2 linked regions of the Desulfomonile tiedjei DSM 6799 genome follow. The protein of the gene in region 2 binds, or shares a complex with, the protein of the main gene of each other region. Links are inferred from orthologs where the notes say so. Each region holds a gene or a part of one and is shown on either strand. Other genes may lie near its edges.

What was found.
Region 1: the proteins of DESTI_RS13400 (region 2) and pnp are in contact, whole or in part, in a cryo-EM structure (PDB 9QH0), measured with the Escherichia coli proteins. The link is inferred for Desulfomonile tiedjei DSM 6799 from one-to-one orthologs.

The regions. Positions count from the first base shown.
Region 1 is NC_018025.1:4,723,667-4,735,771, reverse strand. What follows is about bases 5,829-8,734. They hold pnp (polyribonucleotide nucleotidyltransferase), read right to left. Parts: upstream 8,373-8,734; coding sequence 6,285-8,372; downstream 5,829-6,284. Other genes in these bases: rpsO (30S ribosomal protein S15), read right to left, coding at 8,450-8,719; DESTI_RS20170 (M16 family metallopeptidase), read right to left, coding at 5,829-6,263. Also shown: DESTI_RS20200 (HU family DNA-binding protein), read left to right, coding at 844-1,125; DESTI_RS20195 (HU family DNA-binding protein), read left to right, coding at 1,141-1,422; DESTI_RS20190 (hypothetical protein), read right to left, coding at 1,679-2,254; DESTI_RS20185 (IS701 family transposase), read right to left, coding at 2,232-3,593; DESTI_RS20175 (hypothetical protein), read right to left, coding at 4,602-4,868; more of DESTI_RS20170, read right to left, coding at 4,983-5,828; DESTI_RS20155 (DUF6955 family protein), read right to left, coding at 8,899-9,198; sat (sulfate adenylyltransferase), read right to left, coding at 9,211-10,464; DESTI_RS20145 (hypothetical protein), read right to left, coding at 11,072-11,464; DESTI_RS20140 (patatin-like phospholipase family protein), read left to right, coding at 11,590-12,105. UniProt on the Escherichia coli protein: Involved in mRNA degradation. Catalyzes the phosphorolysis of single-stranded polyribonucleotides processively in the 3'- to 5'-direction. Also involved, along with RNase II, in tRNA processing.
Region 2 is NC_018025.1:3,191,820-3,204,004, forward strand. Bases 3,661-6,646 are described here. They hold DESTI_RS13400 (Rne/Rng family ribonuclease), read right to left. Parts: upstream 6,263-6,646; coding sequence 4,058-6,262; downstream 3,661-4,057. Other genes in these bases: DESTI_RS13395 (hypothetical protein), read right to left, coding at 3,661-3,966; yihA (ribosome biogenesis GTP-binding protein YihA/YsxC), read right to left, coding at 6,332-6,646. Also shown: tRNA adenosine(34) deaminase TadA, read right to left, coding at 1-429; ilvD (dihydroxy-acid dehydratase), read right to left, coding at 548-2,224; DESTI_RS13390 (NUDIX hydrolase), read right to left, coding at 2,283-2,762; more of DESTI_RS13395, read right to left, coding at 2,893-3,660; more of yihA, read right to left, coding at 6,647-6,910; DESTI_RS13410 (RidA family protein), read left to right, coding at 7,295-7,687; DESTI_RS13415 (YkgJ family cysteine cluster protein), read left to right, coding at 7,726-8,505; DESTI_RS13425 (radical SAM protein), read right to left, coding at 8,691-9,665; DESTI_RS13430 (methylated-DNA--[protein]-cysteine S-methyltransferase), read left to right, coding at 9,724-10,239; DESTI_RS13435 (DUF6178 family protein), read right to left, coding at 10,252-11,577; DESTI_RS13440 (6-phosphofructokinase), read left to right, coding at 11,782-12,185. UniProt on the Escherichia coli protein: Endoribonuclease that plays a central role in RNA processing and decay. Required for the maturation of 5S and 16S rRNAs and the majority of tRNAs. Also involved in the degradation of most mRNAs.

The sequences.
Region 1 (12,105 bases), 1.5 Mb from region 2 along the record:
CAGGCTCTTGGGGATTAAACTTGGCCTTTGGCGGCCACCAAAGGCGGGCAGCGTATGGCAGACAAAACATGCGATCGCTGATGCCGGGAAGGCGAATCGCCAGTCCTATGATGACAAAGCACACTCCATACCCCTTTTGCTTAGTATGCTTTGGGAGTGAACCATCATGCTGCCAGCCCGCGCCACAGATCTTCTTGCCAGTGTGCTTGTTCAAGGTGTCGTCAATCACCACAAGGATCTCGATCCCTTCTGCAATCAGCGTTTCTACCAACATTCTGAAGACGAAATAGGAGACAAAGTCAGTCTCCCATCGTCCCTTGCCGAGGAATCGGTAGATGCTGGCGAAGTGCTTGGATTCATGGAGTCTCATGGTCAGAATCACCTGGCTGATAGTGTGCTTGCCCATAGTGAGCACCCAACCGACCACCAGCGCAACGAAGATACGGAAACTCGGTGCGCTGAAACACGCTCTGAAATGAATCTCGTCAATCCCGAACGGATCTGGTATAGATCTCTTCAACTGGCGTTCCTCCTTCCCAGAATCTTTCACAAAACCGGGTATGTGCGGAACGCCTTATTTTTTCAAGGATTATCTCACCATCTAACCGTCCAGAATACAAAAAGGGCGAAACTATAGCATGGAGCAAAATGCGCAAAAAACCTTGGTAAATTGATTGGCTTACGGGAGTGCTCAAAACCATCTGAGTACGTCATTGTATCAACTACCTTTTATAAAACATCCATTGGGGGTAAGAATTAAGCAGCCTTGACAACAAAGGTCGTTCCGGATAGGATGTTGCGCTACAATGGTCATTTGAATACTATTTATTTGTCGGAGGAATCATGACTAAGACTGATCTTGTCGCAAGAATGGCGAAGGACGCCGGTATCACGCAAAAAGCCGCCGATTCGGTTCTGAAAACAATTGTGCAATCGATACATGAAGCCTTGAAAAGCTCTGAAGGTCAAATCCGCATCCCCGACCTGGGCACGTTTAAAATCACCCAGCGCAAAGCCCGTACCGGTGTCAATCCCCGTACCGGTCAAAAAATGGAAATCCCCGCGACTCAGGTTCCCGGTTTTACGGCGGCCAAGGCCTTAAGAGAAGCTGCCAAAGGCGAATAATTAAGAGTGTACACCATGAACAAATCAGATCTCAGTGCAGCCCTGGCCAAGGACTTGAATATTCCCCTCCGAAAATCCGAAGAAATAGTAGAAGTGATTTTCGGCACGATGTTCAATGCGTTGTCAAACCATGATCGAATCGAAATTCGGGGATTCGGGTCCTTCGAGGTACGAGAATATGAAGGATATACCGGCAGGAATCCAAAAACCGGGGACAAAATCGTAGTGGATGGAAAACGTTTGCCTTTCTTCAAAGCAGGGAAAGAGCTTAGAGAGAAAATCTTCGAGGCAGAATAGCAAATTGCATACATCCAACCCGGAATATATCCAGAACATCCTGCAAGAACATCTTTCTTCAAACACCTTGTAAGATCCGAGCCCCATCAGGGGCTCGATCCACAATAATCTCACCTTTTGTTTATAGTGTTTCTAAGGTCTTAAAGTAATCCGATACCAGTATTGAGAGAGTATGATACCATTTCGCAGTTATGCACATAAGATAGTGAAGGATACCTCCAGCATCCCGGATTATGAGAAGAAAAGCGAATCAGCATCAAGATTCAATTTTATCCACTATGAGAGATACATTGGTCACGCACAGCCCGGATGACTCGGATACACAACATACTTCTACCTTAAGCAGTGACTGATTCAACTTCTTCTTATACGAAATGCTGAATGCGGCCCAGATACAGGTCGTTTTGACCGTTCTGCATTCGCGACCGGCCAGCAAATTGAAGTCCTTCGAATCGGCGCTTCCCAATTCCGAGATACATAGAGTATGCAGATCCTCGGGGTTAACCTGGTTGCGGAGGTCTACGAGCAGTGTTACCTCGGTCCCGGCAGGCAGAAATTTGTTCGACAGGTCCACAATCTGAGATAGATTCCCGTTCTTTGTAAGATGCAGTACCGACCGGCTACCAGACGGGCCCGAAACAAAATAATCATTCGATGACAGCACCCATTCGTCTGCACCCTTTGTAAAATCGGAGTTTTTGAGCAAATTTGCCCCTACACTCGGCCGGCAAGTCACTTCAAAACGGCAGCCGGTCTGCTTGGGATTGATTTCTTGCGCAGACGCAGCCTGATAAGCTTCATCACAGTACCTATAGTTTCGCGATTCTTGCATGGTCGAGTCCGCGCGTGGAGCGCGGGCCGTTGAGTTTTTCGAACTTATTGATTCGGCTGGCTTTCGAATAAATTCTCAGCGAGAAATGACTCCTTCGAGCTGCTGCCAGCATGTCTGAAAAGGTGAACGACTTTTTCCGGCAGTACCAGGGAGCCGGGTCGGCAACGAGGTTCTTTGCAGTGACGAATTGCCCAACGAACCAAAGCACTACAAAGCAGTAGGCCCAGTAAGCAAACATAGGGGCACGGGTTACCGAGGTCTCTTTCCGACACTGAGGTTCAGCCGCACCCAGGAGGTTCTTGGTCTCTCGATTGGTCATCTCAATGCTAAAGCGTGCAGCGTAGCGCTCGATAATCTGCTGTGGTGCAGCCTGAGGGTCCGTATCGAAAAACACCATATTGGCATGGTGGCCGGCCGGGTCATGGCACAACACGATCGAAAGAGGCTGTTGCCCTGCGCTATGATACCATAGCGCCGTGAACTGATGTATCAGGAGCTTAGTTTGTTTTCCATAGCAGAAGACCCTAATCTCATTCCACCCCAGATTGGGGTCCTGGAACATCGTTTCCAGGGAGGGCAGTCGAGCGCCTCTCTTGCGAGGTCTGCCCATCACTGTAAATGGAGCAGGTTCCAGCACAGCGAACAAAGCTGCATCCTTTCTCAGCCTCCCTGTAATGTGCACATTCTTGGGTCGTGCTTTGAGGATGGTATCGCAGCAGTATCCCAGGTCGAACACAATTCTCAGTCTTTCTCCCTCTTGGAGCCATGAATGAGTCAGATTTATAAGATCCAATCCAAGTTCGGGTTTTGTCTTGTAGGGCAGGCTCTTGGGATTAAACTTGGCCTTTGGCGGCCACCAAAGGCGGGCAGCGTATGGCAGACAAAACATGCGATCGCTGATGCCGGGAAGGCGAATCGCCAGTCCTATGATGACAAAGCACACTCCATACCCCTTTTGCTTAGTATGCTTTGGGAGTGAACCATCATGCTGCCAGCCCGCGCCACAGATCTTCTTGCCAGTGTGCTTGTTCAAGGTGTCGTCAATCACCACAAGGATCTCGATCCCTTCTGCAATCAGCGTTTCTACCAACATTCTGAAGACGAAATAGGAGACAAAGTCAGTCTCCCATCGTCCCTTGCCGAGGAATCGGTAGATGCTGGCGAAGTGCTTGGATTCATGGAGTCTCATGGTCAGAATCACCTGGCTGATAGTGTGCTTGCCCATAGTGAGCACCCAACCGACCACCAGCGCAACGAAGATACGGAAACTCGGTGCGCTGAAACACGCTCTGAAATGAATCTCGTCAATCCCGAACGGATCTGGTATAGATCTCTTCAACTGGCGTTCCTCCTTCCCAGAATCTTTCACAAAACCGGGTATGTGCGGAACGCCTTATTTTTTCAAGGATTATCTCACCATCTAACCGTCCAGAATACAAAAAGGGCGAAACTATAGGTACATGTTCCAGAGTCTGGTAGTATTCACATCCTGGCCACAGACAATGCGGCGGATACATGAGCACTGACCTATGACAAGTGCAGGAATGATGAAACTGACACCCAAGAACAATAGGAATAAAGATGAAGCAAGCCGGAAAGACAACCAAGTGTTAGGTTTAGTTTGATTGTTCTTACGAAAACTTTGTGAGATCCGGCGATTTAGTTGATTCCAGTAAAAAGCAATAAATGCGATGCAAGTCTTGCGTTTCATTTGTTGACCATCCTGGATTCCATTTTGGGTCAAAAAAAAACTGTACAAGAATGCCATAACGCGAACAAACAATTGGCTGAAACTGTTAAAGTAAATCACGGTACAATTTTCATGGGCAACCCGCTAATGGTTTTGCTGCAAAAAAACAAACGCCGTCTTCAATACAGAGAAATGATAAAATGACAAACCATTTCTTCAGTGATTCAGACAGAATCGCGCCACATACAAAAACCAACAGCTTCTCATAATGGAAATAAAAGATGCACCAAAAAATGTATGAGACTACGCCACACGCTCTCGCTTTGGAATTAGTGATTTCTTCTTCCAAAGGAATATTCTTATGGTAGTACTTCCTAACATGGAATGTTCAATTTGACTTCAAGAAAAAGAGCAAGAAAAATGCCACAATTCTCTCGTCTATTTCTCATCTGATTTCTCGGAGGAATGTTGTAGCCAGAGAATGGCTTCTTCTGGTGTTCTGGGCAAAAAAGACTCAAATCAGCCAAGGTTGGGGGCTGATTAGACCCAGCCACATTAAGGTTCGGCTAAAACAATATAAAGGCCCGCAGAAATGAACTCTCCGCCGGCTCAAAAATAGTCCATATGAAGTTTCTCAATCTCTCACTGTGCTGCACATCAATCAGGGAGAGAATACGATCCTGCCAAACGCAACCTGCATCGCGAATCGCATTCCTCTTCTTTGTCCCGGTCCCATTTCTCCTCACGCATGCAGTTTTCATAACAATTCTCGAAATCCCGACTCAGTCTACTATAACGAGCATCGGATTCCGCAGTATCACGCGACTTCATCCTCCAGTTTGCAAGTATGGTGAGAGCTAGAAAAGTGAAACCGCCAATGCCAAGAATGAGGATACTCACAATCAACAGGAGATTGTAATCCATGTCCTTCTCCTCTCGTTCACATCATGTTGTTCATTAGATGCACGGAGGAGCGAGGGGATTCAGCTTCTTTAATTATGTCACTTGCTACAAATACGAAAATTGTGAACAGCGGGGTTATTTTGCGGTGAAATATCCGAACAAGTCAGCATTCTTATCAACCGGTCCGAGAGCAACAAGTGTAAAACGGCAGTCTTCAATCATCCATTCAGCCGTATCCTGCAGTTCAGCGAAGGACACATCCTGTAGATTCTCGATAATCTCGTCGACCGGAACATGCCTGCCAAAATGATACTCGCTCTTGGCCAGCCTGTTCATCCTGGAATCAGTAGACTCCATAGCCAATATGAGGTTACCTTTGATCTGACTCTTAGCTGTGGCGACTTCGTCTTCCGTCAAATTCCGACATAAATCCAAGGTTTCCTTTCCCATGACGTTGAGAAGCTCTTCCAGATCGTCCGGATCGCAGCCCGCGTAAATTCCGAAAATCCCCGTATCCGAAAAAGCAGAGAGGAAAGAATACACGGAATAGGCCAATCCGCGTTTTTCCCTCACTTCCTGGAAAAGCCTTGAACTCATGCTTCCGCCGAGAATGGTATTCAGGATGTATCCTGCATGTCGACGCTTATCGACAGCACTGGGAGCCTTCATCGCCACGCATACGTGCACTTGCTCTAAATCGCGTTCCTCCACATAGGCAGACGCGTCGATCTTTGCCTCTGTTTTCGATACAGCCGTCTTCAGCGGTGCAAATTGCTGCAAATGGGAATTTACCAGCTCGACAAAGCATTCATGTTCCAGATCTCCTGCGGCACATACGAGTGTTTCGTCGGGGGTGTAATACGCGTTCTTGAATCCTACCAGGGTATCTCGATCCAATCGCATGACGTTCGGTACAGTCCCAAGAATAGGTTGTCCGATAGGATCGTCTCTCCAGAATCGTATGCCGAGAATCTCGTGGACCAGGTCCTCAGGGCTGTCTTCCAGTTGATGAATCTCCTGACAGACCACGTGTTTTTCGCGCTCGATTTCATCGGCAGGAAATGAAGCATTCAGAAATATATCGCTGAGTAGGTCGACAGATAGTTCGGTATTTTCGTTGAGCACGCGACAGTAGAACGACGTCATCTCTTTACTGGTGAAAGCATTGAGCACGCCCCCCACGGAATCGATTTCCTTTGCAATGGTAAAAGCTGTGCGTCTCTGGGTTCCTTTAAAGAGCATGTGCTCTATGAAATGACAAATGCCGTTCACTTCGGGATACTCAAAGCGAGAACCCGAATGAACCCAGATCCCCATGGACACTGACTGAACGTACGGAACGGTCTCCGTGATGACACGGACACCGTTATCCAGAGTTGTCTTTTTATATGCGAATTCGTTGTGTTTGGATTTCAACTGAGAGGTTATATCCTGCCCCTAAAAATCGGGAGTTTCGCCGATGGCGTCTTTTCTTGAGAGTTTAATTTTTCCGTTTGGATCGATTCCTATTACTTTTACCGGGAAAGAGTCCCCTTCTTTGACGACGTCTGTCACTTTACGCACACGTTCCGGAGCCAATTGGGAAATGTGCACCAGACCGTCCGTTCCGGGAAAAATCTCGACGAATGCTCCGAAGTCGGTGACTTTCCGGACCGTCCCCATATAGATTTTCCCCATTTCCGCTTCCTGGGTAATTTTCTGTATGGCGAGTTTCGCCTGAAGAGCGCCATCGGAATCTGCCGAGGCAATCACCACTTTTCCGGTATCGTCCACTTCTATCTTGGTTCCGGTCTCTTCCTGAATTGCCCGGATGATCTTTCCACCAGGTCCGATAATATCCCGAATCTTATCCGGATTAACGAACATGATGAAAATTCTCGGAGCATGTCTGGATATCTCGGCTCTTGGTTTATCGAGCGTCTTGGCCATTTCGCCTAAAATATGCAGTCTACCTTCTTTGGCCTGGTACAGAGCCTCGGTCAAGATTTCACGGGTAATCCCTTGAATCTTGATATCCATCTGGAGGGCAGTTACGCCTGTCGTTGTCCCTGCCACCTTGAAATCCATATCCCCGTGATGGTCTTCATCACCGATGATATCAGAGAGGATGATGATTCGGTCGTTCTCCTGAAGAAGTCCCATGGCTATGCCTGCCACAGGTTCCAGGAGAGGAACTCCCGCGTCCATAAGCGACAGGGAGGCACCGCATACCGTCGCCATGGAACTGGATCCGTTGGATTCGAGAATCTCGGATACGACCCTGATTGTATAGGGAAAATCTTCGTCGTTCGGCAGCAGGTACTGAATTGCGCGATCCGCAAGCGCTCCATGGCCGACTTCTCTGCGAGACGGCCCCCTGAGAAACTTCACTTCCCCCACGCTAAAGGGCGGGAATTTATAATGAAGCATGAAAGACTTGTAACTTGCTCCTTCAAGAGCTTCCACTTTCTGCTCGTCCGAAGAAGTACCCAGAGTCACGATGACCAAAGCCTGAGTCTCACCTCTGGTGAACAAAGCACTTCCGTGAGTTCGGGGAAGCGTTCCCACCTCAGTTGTGATGGGACGAATCTCTTTGAAGCCTCGACCGTCTACGCGGACGCCTTTCTCGATAATCAGGTTACGTATGTACCTGCCTTCAAGCTTCTCCAGGTACCCGAGAATCTCCAGACGTCTGTGCTCGGCATCTTCTACGGATGACAGGATTTCATCATAAATTTGATTGAGAGCATCGCGTCTCGGTAGTTTCTCGCGTATGGTAACAGCCTGACCGATCCTCTCTCCCCAGGTGGCGATTATTTTCTCAATCAGCTCACTGTCTTCCGTAGGGGCAACGATTTCACGTTTCGGCTTACCGGCGAGCTCCCTGAGCTTCTCCTGGGCTTCGACGATCTTGAGGATTTCATCGTAAGCTTTAAAAATAGCCTCGAGGATCACCTCTTCAGGCAATTTGTCGGACCCGCCTTCGACCATCACGATTCCCAGACGAGATCCCACCACGATAAGACTGAGATCCGAATAGGAGTCTTCCAGGCTGGTAGGGTTGATTATGACATTGCCTTCAACCCGTCCGACGCGAACTGCACCGATGGGTCCGGCAAAGGGGATGTCGGAGAGATGCAGAGCTGCCGAAGCTCCGTTAATGCCCAGCATATCCGGATCGTTCTCTCCGTCCGACGAGAGCACGGTGGCAATAATCTGCGTTTCCGCGGTGAATCCTTTGGGGAAAAGAGGGCGAATGGGGCGATCGATGAATCTTGCAGTGAGGATTTCCTTCTCGGTAGGGCGGCCTTCCCGTTTGAAATAGCCTCCGGGGATCTTACCCGCGGCATAGGTCATTTCCAGGTAATCCACAGTGAGGGGAAAAAAATCGATTCCTTCACGGCCTTTTTTTTCTGCGACCGCAGTAACCAGCACCATAGTCTCCCCCGTGCTGGCAAGAACTGCACCGGAGGATTGCTTGGCGAGACGCCCGGTTTCGAAAACAATTTCTTTTCCTGATACGTTACAGCTTGTCCTATAGACCATATTATTGACGATCCTTGATTTACTATATCTTTGTAAACAACGCCTGCTTACAGGGTTTCAACCGACCCACATGAGCGTTATTTTCTGATCCCGAGTTCGCCGATTATGGTCTTATAACGATCGACGCTTTTGGCTTTCAAGTAATCCAAAAGCCGCCGCCGCTGTCCCACCAATTTCAGAAGGCCTCTGCGGGAGTGAAAATCTTTCTTGTGAATCTTAAAATGTTCCGTGAGGTAACTGATTCTCTCACTCAGCAGGGCTATCTGAACTTCCGGAGAACCCGTATCGCTCTCATGGAGCCGATGTTTTTCTATGATATTTTTCTTTGTTTCAGTGAGAAATGCCACTCTCCTCTTCCTCCTGAAGGGCACTGAGATATCTTCTGCATAATCTGTTATTACTATCACACGGCGTTTTCGATGTAAAGCTATGTGAAGCGTATTTGTTACTTTTGTCCGGTACGGACTCAGTATGCAAAAAAAAGAGGGCTCTGAAGCCCTCTTTTTCGGTTTCACGAAGGTGGAAATTAATACGCAGCCAAGAAATCACCCATGATGTTGACCGACTCTTTTTCAACGATCTTGTCGAAAATTTTATCTTTCACATCTTTGGGCAGCAACTCGATGCTCTTGGTGGTTGCGCTATCAAACTTAGCAGTCGGAAACACTTTCAGGATCTTGTCCTTTTCAGTGTCGTTTGCGTATACGCGCAGAACTTTGAGGCCGGCCAGCATTTCCTCGCACATATCCGCAAGTCCGGCTTTCTGCAATTTTGAGTAGCGATCTTCATTAATCCAAATATTGATCGGATATTTTTCTTCTGCCATGATATTACCTCCTTACATAGGCGGGATCTCAAAAACAGGAATTCTCTTCTCGAGATATTCGTCAGTTACGAAAGGTGACCCAAAACCGTACTTGTCGGCGCATTCCATGACCAGATCGAAGACTTCGGGGCGGAAAATCAGGCGGGGAGGCTTCACGCCATCCTGCACGATGCTGCGGATAACCGTTCCACTGAACTTCTGCCATTCTTTCTTGTGGTCACAAAGCCCCTCAGAGGTAATTTCACCGCAATGAGGGCAATACAGCCAGTTCATAGAATAGACCGGAACGATGCTCAGTTCTTTTTGAACGGTTGCGAGCAGGTGGTGAGCATCGTAAGCGCCGTAGTAGGTACCAACGCCGGCATGATCCCTGCCGTACATATGGTGGCTCAGGCCCAGGTTGGTCCTGAGTGCCGCATGGAAAATGGCTTCCTTGGGGCCTGCATAGCGCATATCCCAGAAGGTGAGAGAGGTCAGATGGTTGTGGTCACCAAAATAACCTGACTTCCTCAGCTCGTCCTGGGTGAGAATAATTGCTTCGTCAATATAGTCGCCTTTTCGCTTGGCACCGATAATGGCATTGACAAGCACGCCTACGAGAGGCTTTTCGATGGGAAGTTCAGCATAGGCCTGGAACCATGCGCCTTTCATGAGCCATTCATGGCCGGTGTGGGGCACGTTTCTGGTTTGGTGGGCGACAACTCTTTCCCAGCCTTTTTCCTTGAATCTCTTCCGCATTTCCAGAGGCGGAATGAAATAAGGATCATAGGGCGCATTAATTTTCGGTCTGTTCACCAGAGTCAGCTTGCCGCCGACAAACTTGTCCTTGTACTCATATGTACGTGCGCAACCAGGGTGTTTTGCTTCGTCAGTTCCGTAAACACTCTGGCACATTGCTTTCTTGTCGTAATCGAACACTTCTTCGACTTCGAAAATCGCCATCGGATTGCCGCCGAAGGTCAGGAGCACTGATTTCCCTGCTGCCACACCATATTTCTCGACTTCTTCGGCACTCAGGTCGAACAGAATCGGAATGCTCCATACTGCACCGTTGGCCAGTCGCATGTTCTTAACTACGCTGTCCACATCGGCTTTGCCCATGAAACCTTCCAGGGGGCTAAAAAAACCGTAAGTAATTCCGATGACCTCATTGGCGAGCTGGCTACGGATGGGAATTTGAGCAAGACCCTGGATCTTGCTTGCAGCCTCTTTAGGCTCCATAATCCGCTCGACGATTTCTTTTCCACCGTGTCCTATTTCGGCCATGTGTTTTCTTCTCCTTTCCCTAAAGTCCTACTGACTTCATCTATTTCTTCGAGAGACACTAGCCGCGTGAGCCTGGAAGGGCTTGCGGCTACGACAAATAAACCAAACCAGCAACATGCGTCCGCTTCCGGTATGAACGCGTGTTTTTTCGGGGTTGTTTACGGCACCTAACAACTATTTCAGGCAGCAGCACCACCCCACGACGCGGTTCCTCCGCATGTTTCCTCGAAAGGATCCCGCTTATCATTAAGCCGCTGTGTTCCTTACGTTTTTGGTTTGAGGTTACCCGTCTGTACGGCACAAATGCAACCCTTGAAAAGGCTTCTATAGTGATGAAATTCCTATAACTTGTCAAGAATAAAAACCAACCCGGGGGAGCCTCCGGTTATTCCTGAAAGCCCATTAGTCCCCGTCTGCAATTGCAAAGACACTACTCCGCTCGTGTCAGAAGTCGACCGACTCTCCGTTCGTTTGTCACCGGCGATCGCGATAGTTAATAAGAAGTAGCATTGAGCTCATCTATACCGATTCATTTATATGCCAAATTCATAAAAAGGTCTAACAATTTGCGTTAGCTCAGTCCAAAAAAGAAGATCGCTGCGCTTATCTAGATTTTCCTTGAACGATTGAGACCTTGCACGAGCACGCCTTCCAAATACTTCAGCATTTCCTCCAATACGGACTCAGAATGGTCAGTATGCGAGGCATTGCGTTCCGAGAGATCGTTCAACACCGATTGAGCCCAATTCTGCAGAGGCTTTACTATTGTCGAGTCGTGTAAAGGCATGATTTTCGATAAATCAAAAGCGATTCGATCTCTGGGCGCAATATATTGTACAAGCGCCTCCATTTCCCGAGGCCATAACGCAGGATCCGGCTCTCGCATGAATATTTGCAGGTGCGCATCCTCCAGTGTGTCCAACAATTCCTGGGGTATGGATTGCTCACCCAGAAGGAGAACCCTGCTCGGGATCAGCGGCTTGTCAGGTTTGTCCACCACGTGCGACTCTTTTCTTTCAACTCGAGATGCACAAATATTTACCCGATACAGGTGAAAAATCAAACGAGAAAAAGCAACTCCGGATTATTGAACTCGCCTGGAAGGGTACTGTATTGTTGACAGCTATGAAAAAGTACATCGAATTCAAAGCCGGTTCGGAAATTCTGACCCGACTGAGGGATGAGGGGCTGGATTCCAGACTGATCAGCGTCTTCACCGGCCCGGCGGGGGGACCGAAATGGTTTGTATCGGTCGGGTTCGATACAATGCTCATGAAGACCGATTTTCTGTGCCATGGAAACGGTCGGGTGCTCCTGGCCGGGTCGTCCGCAGGGGCATGGAGATGTCTGGCCATGGCCTGCAAAGACCCACTGCTTGCTTACGAGAATCTGAGGATCGCTTACTCCCGCAATATTTTTACTGCGGAAGACACACCGGTTACAGTTTCCGAGGCCCTCGCCCGGAACGTTGAGTCCTTCCTTTCCGATGACAATGTTGACCACATTCTCAATCATCCCCATTATGATCTTGCGGTCCATGCCGTACGAGCACTGGGATTGACCGCATCGGAAAACAAGAGACTGCAGGGCGGCGCAATTCTTGTTGCAGCGCTCGCGAATGCTTTTACACCGAAAAATATG
Region 2 (12,185 bases):
TGCCACCGATTCCCGCTCCATGATCCCGGATATCACTTCCAGTTCGTGATTGATCCTTGGATCGTGTGAGAAATCAAACAGGCTTCCCAGCCCGCCCCATCTCAGGTCACGGGCACCAAATACAACCCGTTTCACTCGCGCGTGGATCAGGGCTCCCGCACACATGACGCACGGTTCCAATGTAACATACATGGTGGCGCCCGGCAATCTCCAATCGCTCGTGGATTTTGCCGCATCACGGATCGCCAGGATCTCTGCATGGGCTGTAGGGTCTCCCAGGCGCTCCATGCTGTTGAATCCCATGCCGAGGACAGCCCCATCCGACACGATAACGGCCCCAACAGGGCTGTCGCCGTTCTGCGCAGCAACAGCAGCCAGTTCCAGAGCCAGTTTCATGTAGTGTTCTTCTTTGTCCTCGATCCGCTTCATGTTAAACGAATTTGCTCTTATATACTAATTGGGGCGGCACGGAGGCCGCCCGCTACCGGCGTACGGTGGGATGCGGCATCTCTCGCCACTTGGATTTGCTCATTATTGCCGAAATGGTTTATCCGGCGCTTTTCTTGTCAATAGTGATCGCTCCCTGAGCGGCAGAGGTCACCTGCGCTGCATATCGGGCAAGGTACCCGCTGGTGATCCGCGGCTCTGGAGGATTCCATGCCGTCTTTCTTCGGGCAAGCTCTTCATCTGAAATCAAGAGATCCATCCTCTTTTCCGGGATGTTTATTTCGATCTCGTCACCGTCTTTGACGAACGCAATCAATCCTCCGTGAGCAGCCTCAGGGGAAACATGCCCGATGGCAGCCCCACGGGTGCCGCCACTGAACCGCCCATCCGTGATAAGAGCCACCTGCCGATCCAGCCCCATTCCCGCGAGTGCGCTGGTAGGATTGAGCATTTCACGCATGCCGGGTCCTCCACGAGGCCCTTCATACCTGATGACGACGATATTACCCGGTTTGATCCTGCCATCGAGAATTGCTTCGATTGCCGTTTCCTCCGAGTCAAACACTCTGGCAATCCCTTTATTCTTGAGCATCGATGGATCTACAGCGGACTGTTTCACCACTGCTCCATCCGGGGCCAGGTTGCCGCGAATAATCGCAATCCCGCCAAAGGGGCTGTGAGGGTTGATGAGCGGCCGAATCACGCCAGAATCAGTGATAACTGCATCTTCCAGGTTTTTCTCAAGCTTCTCGCCGGTCACGGTCAGAACTTCGGGGTTTGCAAGACCTCCTTCGACCAACTGCTTGAGCACGGCCTGAACTCCACCCGCTGCATCGAGATCTTCAAGATGATTCGGTCCTGCGGGCGAAAGCGAGCAGATGTGCGGCGTCCGGGCGCTGATCTCATCGAAGAGATTGAGATCCACCTGTAATCCGGCTTCCCGAGCAATTGCCGGAACGTGCAAGACGGTATTCGTGGAACATCCCAGAGCCATGTCGACTGCAATGGCATTCTTGAATGCTTCCAGCGTCGCGATATCACGTGGAGTGATGTTTCGGGACACCAGATCCATAACCTTCATTCCTGCTTTCTTGGCGAGCCGGATACGAGCCGCTTCCACCGCAGGGATCGTCCCGTTTCCCGGCAATCCCAGCCCAAGAGCTTCGGTAAGGCAATTCATGGAATTTGCTGTGAACATTCCCGCACACGATCCACATCCGGGACAGGACTTTTCTTCCAGGACTGCCAATTCTTCCAGGCTCATATCGTCAGCCTTGACCTTGCCTACCGCTTCGAAAACGGTTATGAGGTCAGCTTTCTTGCCTTTGAACCGGCCTGTCATCATGGGGCCGCCACTGATTACTACTGCAGGAATGTTGAGCCGCAAGGCTGCCATGAGCATTCCGGGCACAATCTTGTCGCAGTTGGGCACCAGTACCAGGCCGTCAAATGGATGCGCCATCGCCATGATTTCGACCGAATCGGCGATAAGCTCTCGGCTTGCGAGTGAGTACTTCATCCCGGCGTGCCCCATGGCGAGGCCATCGCACACGCCGATTGTGGAAAACTCGAGGGGTGTCCCCCCCGCCATGCGAATGCCGGCTTTCACCGCTTCAACGATTTTGTCCAAGTGCACGTGTCCTGGCACGAGTTCGTTTGCCGAATTGGCTATGCCGATAAGCGGCCGTTCGATTTCTTCATTCGTGATTCCCATAGCTTTGAGAAGGGCTCTGGAAGGAGCTCTTCCCAATCCTGTTTTCATGATATCGCTTCTCAAAATGTCCTCCGGACTATTGATTAAAATCTTTCCTCTGGAATCGGAATTACAACCCTTTTCATTCGGTTTTTCGCCCAAGACGTTCTGCTTCCATGCGCAGTGCCTTTTGTACCACCTCTCTCGTAATGGAGGGAAGATGGAATTCTTCCAGCGCCAATTCATTACTCCACGCGATTTCGTCCGCATCCGATCCTGCTACAGGCTCGCCGCCCAAAACTGTACATGCGTAATCGGCAATAACATAATGATACCGCACCCGGCCGTCTTCGTCGCGGAAAATGCGCTCGATCAGTTCAACCAGGTACCGAGGTTGTACGATGAGTCCAGTCTCCTCAACTGCTTCTCGTATGACCGCATCGAAGAGACTTTCACCAACATGCACCAATCCGCCGGGGACACTCCACTCACCCTTTGCCGGGGGATTCCCGCGACGAGCCAGCAAGATATTCCCGTTATCCATGATGAGCGCCCCAACTCCTACAAGGGGGGCAGCAGGGTATTCCCTTTGTATCAATATTTCTTCGGAGACAGAAGACACGTGCGTAGTCCCATTTCACAAAAAAGCCGGGCATAGCCCGGCGTGAGATTCGAAGTTCAGGATGTAAGTCGGGGAACTCTTCTCAAAAAAGGTTCCCCCAGTCTTGTGGCAAAGAGTGAATGCTAGACTGTTACACCTCTGAGAAGAAGTATGTTTTGAGGCACTGCGTGCGCTCGACATAGTTGGTCGGATCCAGGAACCACGTTACCGCGCTGAAGGAACTCAACAGTGAGTTCCCGTCCTGCGGAGTGAAACAGAATCCGACTACTTCGTGGCCTTTGCGAACTTCCAGCGAAGGTACCACGATAACCGTTTGATTGAGAATCCTGCCAAAATATCCATGATCCCGGCCGAACGAGAAGACTTCGCATGCGGACTGTTTCTGTGTCAGGCTGATTCGGTCGTCGGCTCTGAAACGCGCAATAACTTCGTCCTTGGTGACCGCCCGTTTTAGATTGAGCGTGAAATATATGCAGTGCATATACTGAGTATTCAGCTTCAATGCCGATGACCAGAGATTCAGATCCAGTCCCTTTGTTCTGAAGAGATGATATGCGTCTCGAGCGTGGTGCGTGCCGAACACGGGGTCTCCATGCTTGCCCACATCCGGAGACGGAACGAAGCCCTTTGTTTGGCTGATATCGTTTGCTCGCCTGATGCAGAGGAATCGCGCTTCTTCGAGATTGTCGTCTCCATCCGTCAACGCTACGGTATTGATGAGCGCACATAAGTTATGGGTATTACAACTCACGACCTGAACAAAACGGTCGTTTCCCACTTCTAAAGCATCATCATTGATGCCTCTGGCATACATTTTTCCGAAACCGAATTCACTGCCCTGGGCTATGAATCCCTTTGTTGTGGCCAGGTATTTTTCATAAAACTCGTGTTTATTCGAAATGCCGACCCCAGACGGAGTACAATCGACTACGACATCGGCTTTGGCCAAAGCTTCTTCATGCAGCATGACAGGTTTTAACCCGAGCGTCTCGAAATCGTTAATTTTATCTTCATCAACAGAGAGCTTGGCTCCTCGAGCCACTAAAGCTTTAATTTTCGGAACGTCTCTCGGCAAAGGAGATCTCTTGTGGAAAGTCACTTCCGAAAAACCAGCTTGATCCTTAAACGAACACAACAAACCTATGAGGGGCTCTCCTATGGTCCCTGTACCCACGACATGGATTACACCCTTTTCTTTGGCCATCAGCGCCTACTCCTTTCCGGGGCTGTCTACTAAGCAGTTGATCAATTTACGCTCTTTCAAAGAGCTACTTCTTCCATTCCCAAATTGAGCGTCAGGAAAACGGCAGATAGCTCTGCAACAGAGATTTGCGAGTCTTTCTGTCTTTTCTGGCTTTTTTTCCGGAATCCGATGCTTGGGAACCATCATCGGAATCAGAATCGGACTCCTGTTCCGTAGAAATATGTTCAGATAAAACGCTTTCCTCTGCGACGGTCGCAGGAGCTTCGTCCTGCAAGTCTGCGACGACAAGCTGCGACTCTTCGACGCTCGGCGCTGACATTACGATCTCGACAGTTTCTTCGAGGCTCGAAATCGACGACATGACCTCCACTGATTCTTCGGAGTCCTGGACTGATGACACAACCTCGACCGGTTCTTCAGCAATTACTGGTTCCGGTGTTTCTTCCGGCTGTTCCTTCTCAGGTTTTACGATGAAATCGAGATCTTCTTTTTCCACATGCAGATCGACGGTGATGTCTGCCTCTTCCCCATTATCCGATGCGGATAACGCCGCTTCTTCCGCAGCAGGTTCGGACACAGGTTCGGCCTCTTCGATCTGTGTTTCCTGAGCCGCAACCGTCTTTTTTCTGGTTCTTCTTTTTCTCTTCGGTTTTGCCGGTTGTTTCTCTTCGGCCGGCTCGGCCACTGTGGTAGCTGGCTTCTCTTCTTCCGTCGGCTCAGGTATTATTTCAGCTTGCTCTTCTTCGATAAAGACAGCAAGCTCCGACGCTTGCGCAGTGAGCGCAGGCTCAAAGGAAGGCGCTTCCCCTATTTCTTCTTTCTGTTCTTTCACCGCTTCTACGAGTATCTCTTTTTCCGGGAGGTTTTCTTTCACAGTGACAAGGACGCGCGCATTGTACTGCGATTCCATCTCTACGAGCTGAGCCCTCATCTTGTTCAAAAGGTACTCACCCACTTTCAGAGGAACTGTTGCTCGAACTTCCGAAACTGTGGACTTGATCAGCAGCGATTTTATCTTCCTGAAAACTGAAAGGGCTGCCATTTCAGGCGATTTCATCCTGCCATGTCCGTCGCACAAGGGGCAGTCCATGTACTCGCCTGTCCCGAGAGATGATTTGAGGCGCTGTCGAGAGAGTTCCAGTAAACCGAGAGCCGAAATCCGGAGAATCTTGGTTTTGGCCCGATCCGTCTTGAGTACCGCTTTAACTGCTTTTTCGACTTCTTGATTATGTTTCTTGTGCACCATATCAATGAAATCGATGACTATGATTCCGCCCAAGTCCCGCAGCCTTAACTGGCGGGCAATTTCTGGAGCAGCTTCCAGATTGACCCGAAAAGCGGTTTCCTCGATGCCTTTTTCTTTCGTTGCGCTCCCGGAGTTCACATCAACAGTAACCATCGCTTCCGTTTGTTCGATGATGATGTAACCACCGGATTTTAATTTTATTTTCTTGCGGTAGACCTGTTCCAACTGCTCTTCAAGCTGGTACTTGTTAAAGAGTGGGCGTTTTTCCTGGTACAGCTTCACGAGATTCTCGTACTTGGGCATCACCTGATGAAAGAAGTCTCTCACCCGCTTGTACGTATCCTTTTCATCCACGAGAATTTCCGAGATGTCCGGGGAGAAATGTTCTCGTATAGTTCTGATCACCAGATCATGCTCTCTGTACAGAAGTGTCGGTGCCTCCGATTCTGCCACATGGGTTTCGATGACTTCCCAGAGCTTCATCAAATAGTTCAGGTCACGAGCCAATTCGGTTTTAGTCCGACCCATGCCTGCCGTTCGAATGATGAATCCCATATTGTCGGGCAGTTTCAGTTGCTTAACAATTTCCTTCAACTTCTTCCGTTCTTTTTCGTCCTCGATTTTCCGGGAAACACCATACAGGCTGGTTCCCGGCATAAGCACCAGATAACGCCCCGCCAATGAGATGTTCGTAGTGAGGCAGGCTCCTTTGGTGTTCCGTTCTTCCTTGTTCACCTGTACGAGAACATGATCTTCCTTCTTGAAAACCTCTTGGATTCTCGGACGTCTCCGATTAGCCTCAAAAGATTCCGGGAAGTAGGATGGATGAACGTCATTTATTGACAGGAAACCGTTTCTATCACACCCATAATCGACAAATACCGCTTGGAGAGAAGGCTCGACACGAGTGACCACTCCCTTGTAAATATTACCGAGAGTTGCTTCTCGCGTTTTGACTTGAACGTCCAGTTCTTCGAGTAGTCCGTCACATACAACTGCAACGCGACATTCCTCAGGTTGACTGGCATTTATGAGCATTTTTTTGAGCATATGAGTCTTCTCTTGATTCTTTATAATATCGTTTTTTCCGGTCTAGGCCTCGCATCTCCCGCGAGGCATCTACTCTATAATTTTTTTGATCTCTTTCCACAATTCATTTTTTCCCAGTCCGTTCAAGGCTGAGAAGAAAACTATCGGAACATCCATTTGAATGGCCGATCGTATGGTTCGCTTCTGTTCGGCCATCTGATTACGGGTCAATTTGTCCGCCTTAGTAGCTGCAACTATAAGAGGTTTGTCATACGCCTGCAAGAACTCGATAAGGCTCATGTCCGATTCGGTAGGAGGACGTCTTGCGTCCACGATTACCACAACCCCCGCTAGTTGCCTTCGCCCTGTGAGGTACGTTTCCACCATGGGTCGCCATTTTTCCCTGACCTCGAGAGGCACTTTGGCGAATCCATATCCTGGCAAATCTACGAAATAGAGGCGGCCGTTTATAAGATAAAAATTGAGCTTTCGCGTATGCCCCGGCGTCTTGGAAGTACGAACAAGATTGCGTCTCCCCAGAAGCGTATTTATCATTGAGGACTTCCCCACATTGGAACGTCCTGCAAACGCCAATTCCGAATATTCGCCCGGAGGATAATCCTTTTTCTCTTCAGCAGCCCGAAAAAATTCCGCGGTAGATACCTTCATGTTAAAGCCGCCCAGTCAATTCGATCAAACCTGCGGCAATTGCAATCCGACTTCTCCGGCCAACATGCTCTCGTTTTCCGAGAAACGAAACAGAAATCATTCTGAATATATTCTTCGTAATTTTTGACCCAGCTACCGATTTCGACCGAAAGTTTCTTCTCAGTATTTTAGCTCCATTCTGTTAGAAAAGAAAGACTTGCCGGAAGCAATTAACATGTTTCTGGACGATCTTTATCCTTGAAGCGCTTCGCGATAGATCGGTTCTCCTTCTGTGGGGGCAGATTACGATGAATTCTGAAGCGACAAAGCCCATTTGGAAGGGATGATTCCCGGATTCGGCATACTCGAATCGCATTATATTCATGAGCCATGAGGACAAGAATTATGACGAAAAGAACAGTGAGCGCGCCGGCAGCAGGTACTCCGGTAGGTCCATATTCACAAGCTGTGATCGCGGGCAACTGGATTTTTGTATCCGCAGAAAAAGGCATCGATCCCCGAACGGGCAGTATTCCCGACGGTGGTGTTCGAGGGGAGACATCTCAGGTGCTCAACAACATAAAAGCAATCCTGGAGGCCGCAGGCGCATCGATGCAGCATGTGGTGCGCTGCGTGGTGTACCTGAAAAACATGGACGATTTTGCAGCCATGAATGAAGCGTATGCTGCAGTATTCTCCGAGAATCCACCGGCTCGGACTACCGTTGGAGTGGCTGCATTGCCTCTGGGCCTCAATGTTATGATAGAAGCAACCGCCTTCAAAATAGATGCGGCTTAAACTCGATCACCAGAACTCTATCTTGGCAGGAGGTCTCCATGAACGATGCAGTTCAGCACCAAATTCCGGGGCTTGACGTTTATGGGCTAAAAAAAGCTCTTCTGTTGCAGGTCTACGATACGTATAACTCGATAGTCTCCGAATTTGAATCCGCTTGCAGAGATTCATGCGCAACCTGCTGCACCCAAAACGTGCTTGCCACAACCCTGGAGTCCTCTGTTCTATTGGAATACTGCGAAGATGAACGTTTCGATAAGCTTCATGAGAAGATTGTCCCGAATCGAATGCGGCCGTTGGTTACGGTCAACACCTTCGCTGATCAGTGCATGCATTCACAGGATCCTCCACTATCACTCCAGGCAGACGACAAAACCGCGTGCCCTTTGCTGGAACAATCCAGGTGCACGGTGTATCAAGGCAGACCGTTTGCATGCAGATCCATGTGGTCCCGAACTCAATGCCGGGCCCATGGCATCGCAATTATGGACCCGCTCCTCGTAAGTATAAATAGTGTCTTCCAACAGATAATTGAGGATATAGATGCGGGAGGGCTCTACGGCAATCTCCTCGATATCATGCTTCACTTCGGAACTGCTGAAATGAGAAAGTCCTACGTTCTCGGGCAACGCGTTACTGCCGGGGAAGGATTGATCTTCAATGTCCCCAACCCAGGGTTCCTGGTTTTACCCGGGCACAGGACTTATATAGGACGTTCTTTGGCTCCGCTGTGGAACCAGACCTTTTCAGGCCTACTTTTCAAAGAGGCGGTCTCATGCGTGAGAGAGTACTATCGTGAACAAGCGATGGCTACCGGGTAAGAGAAGCTTTCGAGGTATTATTGGGAATTATGGTTTGGGGAGAATGTCGGGAATGGCGGAGGTGCATGGGAATCGAACCCACCCAGAACGGTACTAGCGCCCTGCTTACGGTTTTGAAGACCGCGGAGCCCACCAGGACTCTACCACCTCCAATTTCGGATCGTTCCTAAGCCTTTGAGTATACATTAATCCGTTTCCCCGGAAAAGGACCGTGCATAGGAATTGCCAAAAAAAACTTTCATTCCCGCAATGATGGATTCCAAATTGCCTCTGAAAGCCAGCGTCATCTCGTTATGAGCTGCAAATCCGCACATGGAGCATTCCGAAGGGCCGCGATTCTTCAAATAGCACCCATGAAGTACTGTGCCATCCGGTTCCGCGTTCGCGAGCAATCCTGCTTCGCAACTCCATGTTTCTCTTTTCAGTTCTTCAAGACTTGCGAACGAATTCATGATGGGATATCCGAGCCGTTTCATCATCATGAGTTGGTCCAATAGCATCGCCCGTTCCGCATGGGGCAGGAACAGCGAGTCAGGTAGGCCATCGTACGGATAATAAAACTGAAGTGTTATGCCGTCGACTACACCCAGCAAGAGCCCCACCAGTTTTGGGATACTATCGGCATTTTCCGTACTGATGGTCGTGCTGACATACGGACGTGATTTTGGAGCTTGCTGCAGATTCCTCATCACTCGGGAGTACGTTCCTTTGCCTCTCACCCTATCGTGAATGTAAGGTGGCCCGTCGAGACTGACCCACAGCCGGTCCAATGGGAGCCCCTGCCATGAGAGTGTCCCGTTCGTTGTTAGGCAGACGCATGGAAATAATTCACGTGCCGCCCACACTACATCTTTAATTCCTCGATTACCGTCTCGCCAGAGGAGCGGTTCTCCACCTTCAAAGATGATTATTCGCGCCCCCATTGATCTGAGACGGTGCATAGTGTCCAAGACTTCTTCAAAAGTGGGTTCAGGTCCGGACCGGAGCCAGTATGGACAGTGAGTACATCGAAGATTGCACCGGTGGGTGATTTTGTACCCCGCGAGAACCGGGACAGTCTTGCCGAAAAGACGATAGGACAGAAAAGGTCCGGCAAATTGCAGAACCTTTGCCACTGAAGCAGCTTTTTGACGGAGTATATTTTTCTTGTTACCATTCATGAGATCAGCATACCCCATGAGAACCGGATGTACGCTCAATTTTTTTTGGAAAGGAAAAATGAACTCTGAATCCAGTGCAGAAAAAGCGCGTTCGGCAGAAATAGTCATCCATCATTTTTTTTCCGACCTGGTGGGATGGCTTGAATTGCAGGCATCGAAAGACGGTGTCCGCTCGATTTCCTTTGTAGAAGCTCCAGAATCCCTCAGCGCGGCGTCCGATGACCCCGTCATATCTGAGTTGCTCATGCAATTGGATGCCTATTTTGCCGGAGAGCTTACGGAATTTTCCATACCGCTTGCACCACCAGGAGGAACCCTGTTTCAAAGGCGAGTCTGGGACAGACTCATGGCAATTCCCTACGGCGAAACGAGATCATATGGCGAAATTGCAGTTGAAGTGGGGGTCCCGAAAGGCGCTCGAGCTGTAGGGCTCGCAAATAAAAAGAACTTTTTGCCTATCGTGATTCCCTGCCATAGAGTAATCCGAAGTAACGGCGATCTGGGAGGATATGATTCCGGAGTGGCAATCAAGCAGAAATTGCTGCAATTCGAGTCTCGGAAGAATCGGCATTAGAATGCAACGTTCCTACATAGGTTCCCATTTTTCTTCCAGAGCCTGCCGGTTCATCATACCCCTGATCGAAGTAATGTCCTGCAAGAATTCGAATTCTCTTGCCGGCTGATTCTCGAAAACATTTCCTGCGTAATACGGGCGTTTCTGAAGAAGCCCCGAGACAATTCCCGCAAGAGGATTTCCGAGATTTTCTACCCCACCCTCGTAGTTTCTGATGAATTGACGCACTTCTTTTCTCAGATCCAAGATGAGGCTGAATCCGCGCCGGAACAGAAGTTCCATGTGATTCGTCTGGAGTATCTTCGCAGCGTTCGTCACATCTTCATCACAGATTTCTTCAAGCGCGATGTTGATGTATGCAGCGACCTTGTTCAGACTGGCTCGAATTTCTTCCAGCGATCCCGGGTCCTTGCCGTCTGCGATAATCACCTTATTGGCAAGATGCGCGAGTTCTCTGGACATCCTGTCCCGCTCGTCCAGAAGAGCAGTCTTTGCAAGACTTCTCCGGAACAGATTATTCGATTCGAGAACCTTAAGCGGGAATTCCATTAAGGGTTCGGGGGTGTCGCCCTCTTCATGCGCCGGCAACGTGTCATCTCCAGGATAGTGAATCCCATTTTTGTGAAGGTACTGATATATCTCCAGGACTTCGTCGAACTCCGGAAATCCTTTTTCTGAAAGTCGCGCTGCACGCCACTTTCGCGCAAGCTCCTCATTCTCCATTTGATTGTCCCAGGTCAAATGTTCCATCAAATGCAAATAGAAAATATTATTCCAGCGAAAAATGGACTCCAAGATCCGCTTCAAAGCATCTTCCGTATCCGCAGATGTGAACTCGATGAAGAACACGTCATCGAGTGTGAACGCAGGAAGCGAGTCCAACTGCTCAGTCAGATCGGAATTCTCATCCCTGGATGTTATTTTAAGGAATTTCCCGAGAAGAGTAATCAGTAACTCCGTATCCGTGATCTGCACAAACTGCAGAATCTTCTCTTCTCCAGTTGCGGCAATAATATTGAGCCATCGACTTGCGGCATTGAGATCGAGCATATCTTTCTTCCATAAATCCACATCCATGATGTATTGGAGTTGTTTCCCCGTGGTCATGGCAATAATCGACGGGGCATCGCTTTCGCCGAGTTGCTTGATTGTATAAAAGACCTCTTCTTCCGAGACCCTTCTCATTATTTCAGTCGGCCTCCGAGAAGCAGCCAGGAGATTTTCCCGCGATAGAGCCGTGAGCCCCCTGAAAATGTCGAGTCTTTTCTCAAGAGGAAGACGGTCAAAGGCGCTTATTATCTCTATGGCTTCTTCTTCGGTCGGGTTGTATTCTTTCATGAGCCCAGTTTATTCATCGACGATGGGGAAATCAACATAAGCAGCATTGACGACAGCCGATCATATCGACTAACTTGATCTTAGTTCCTCTGCTTTCATCACGTGCAACCGGGACACCCGTCTGTTCCATGCAAGACCCGTACAGCAATGGGAAGACAAAGACGAAATAATCGCCCGGTCCAGAGAAATGAAGGAGTCGTGCACATGGAAAAATTAACCGGCAAAGCCATTATAGCAATGGGCGGCGGCCCCACCGCAGTCATCAACCAGTCACTGGTGGGAGCTGTGCTACAGGCCCGCCAGTATTCCCATATCACCCAATTTTACGGAGCGTTTCGTGGTGTCGAGGGCCTGGTTGAAGAACAGATGGTCAATCTCTCTGAAGCGACAAGCCACAATCTTGAAATGGTAGGAAAAACACCGGGTGCCGGAATCCGGAGCACGCGTCTGAAGCCGGATGAGGAATTCTGCAGCCGCATTTTCAAGGTATGCAAAGCGCACGGTATCCATTATTTCTTCTATATTGGCGGCAACGACTCTGCGGAAACCTGCCGCATCGTGAACACCTTCGCCCGCGAAGAAGGTTACGAGATGCGTGTATTGCACAT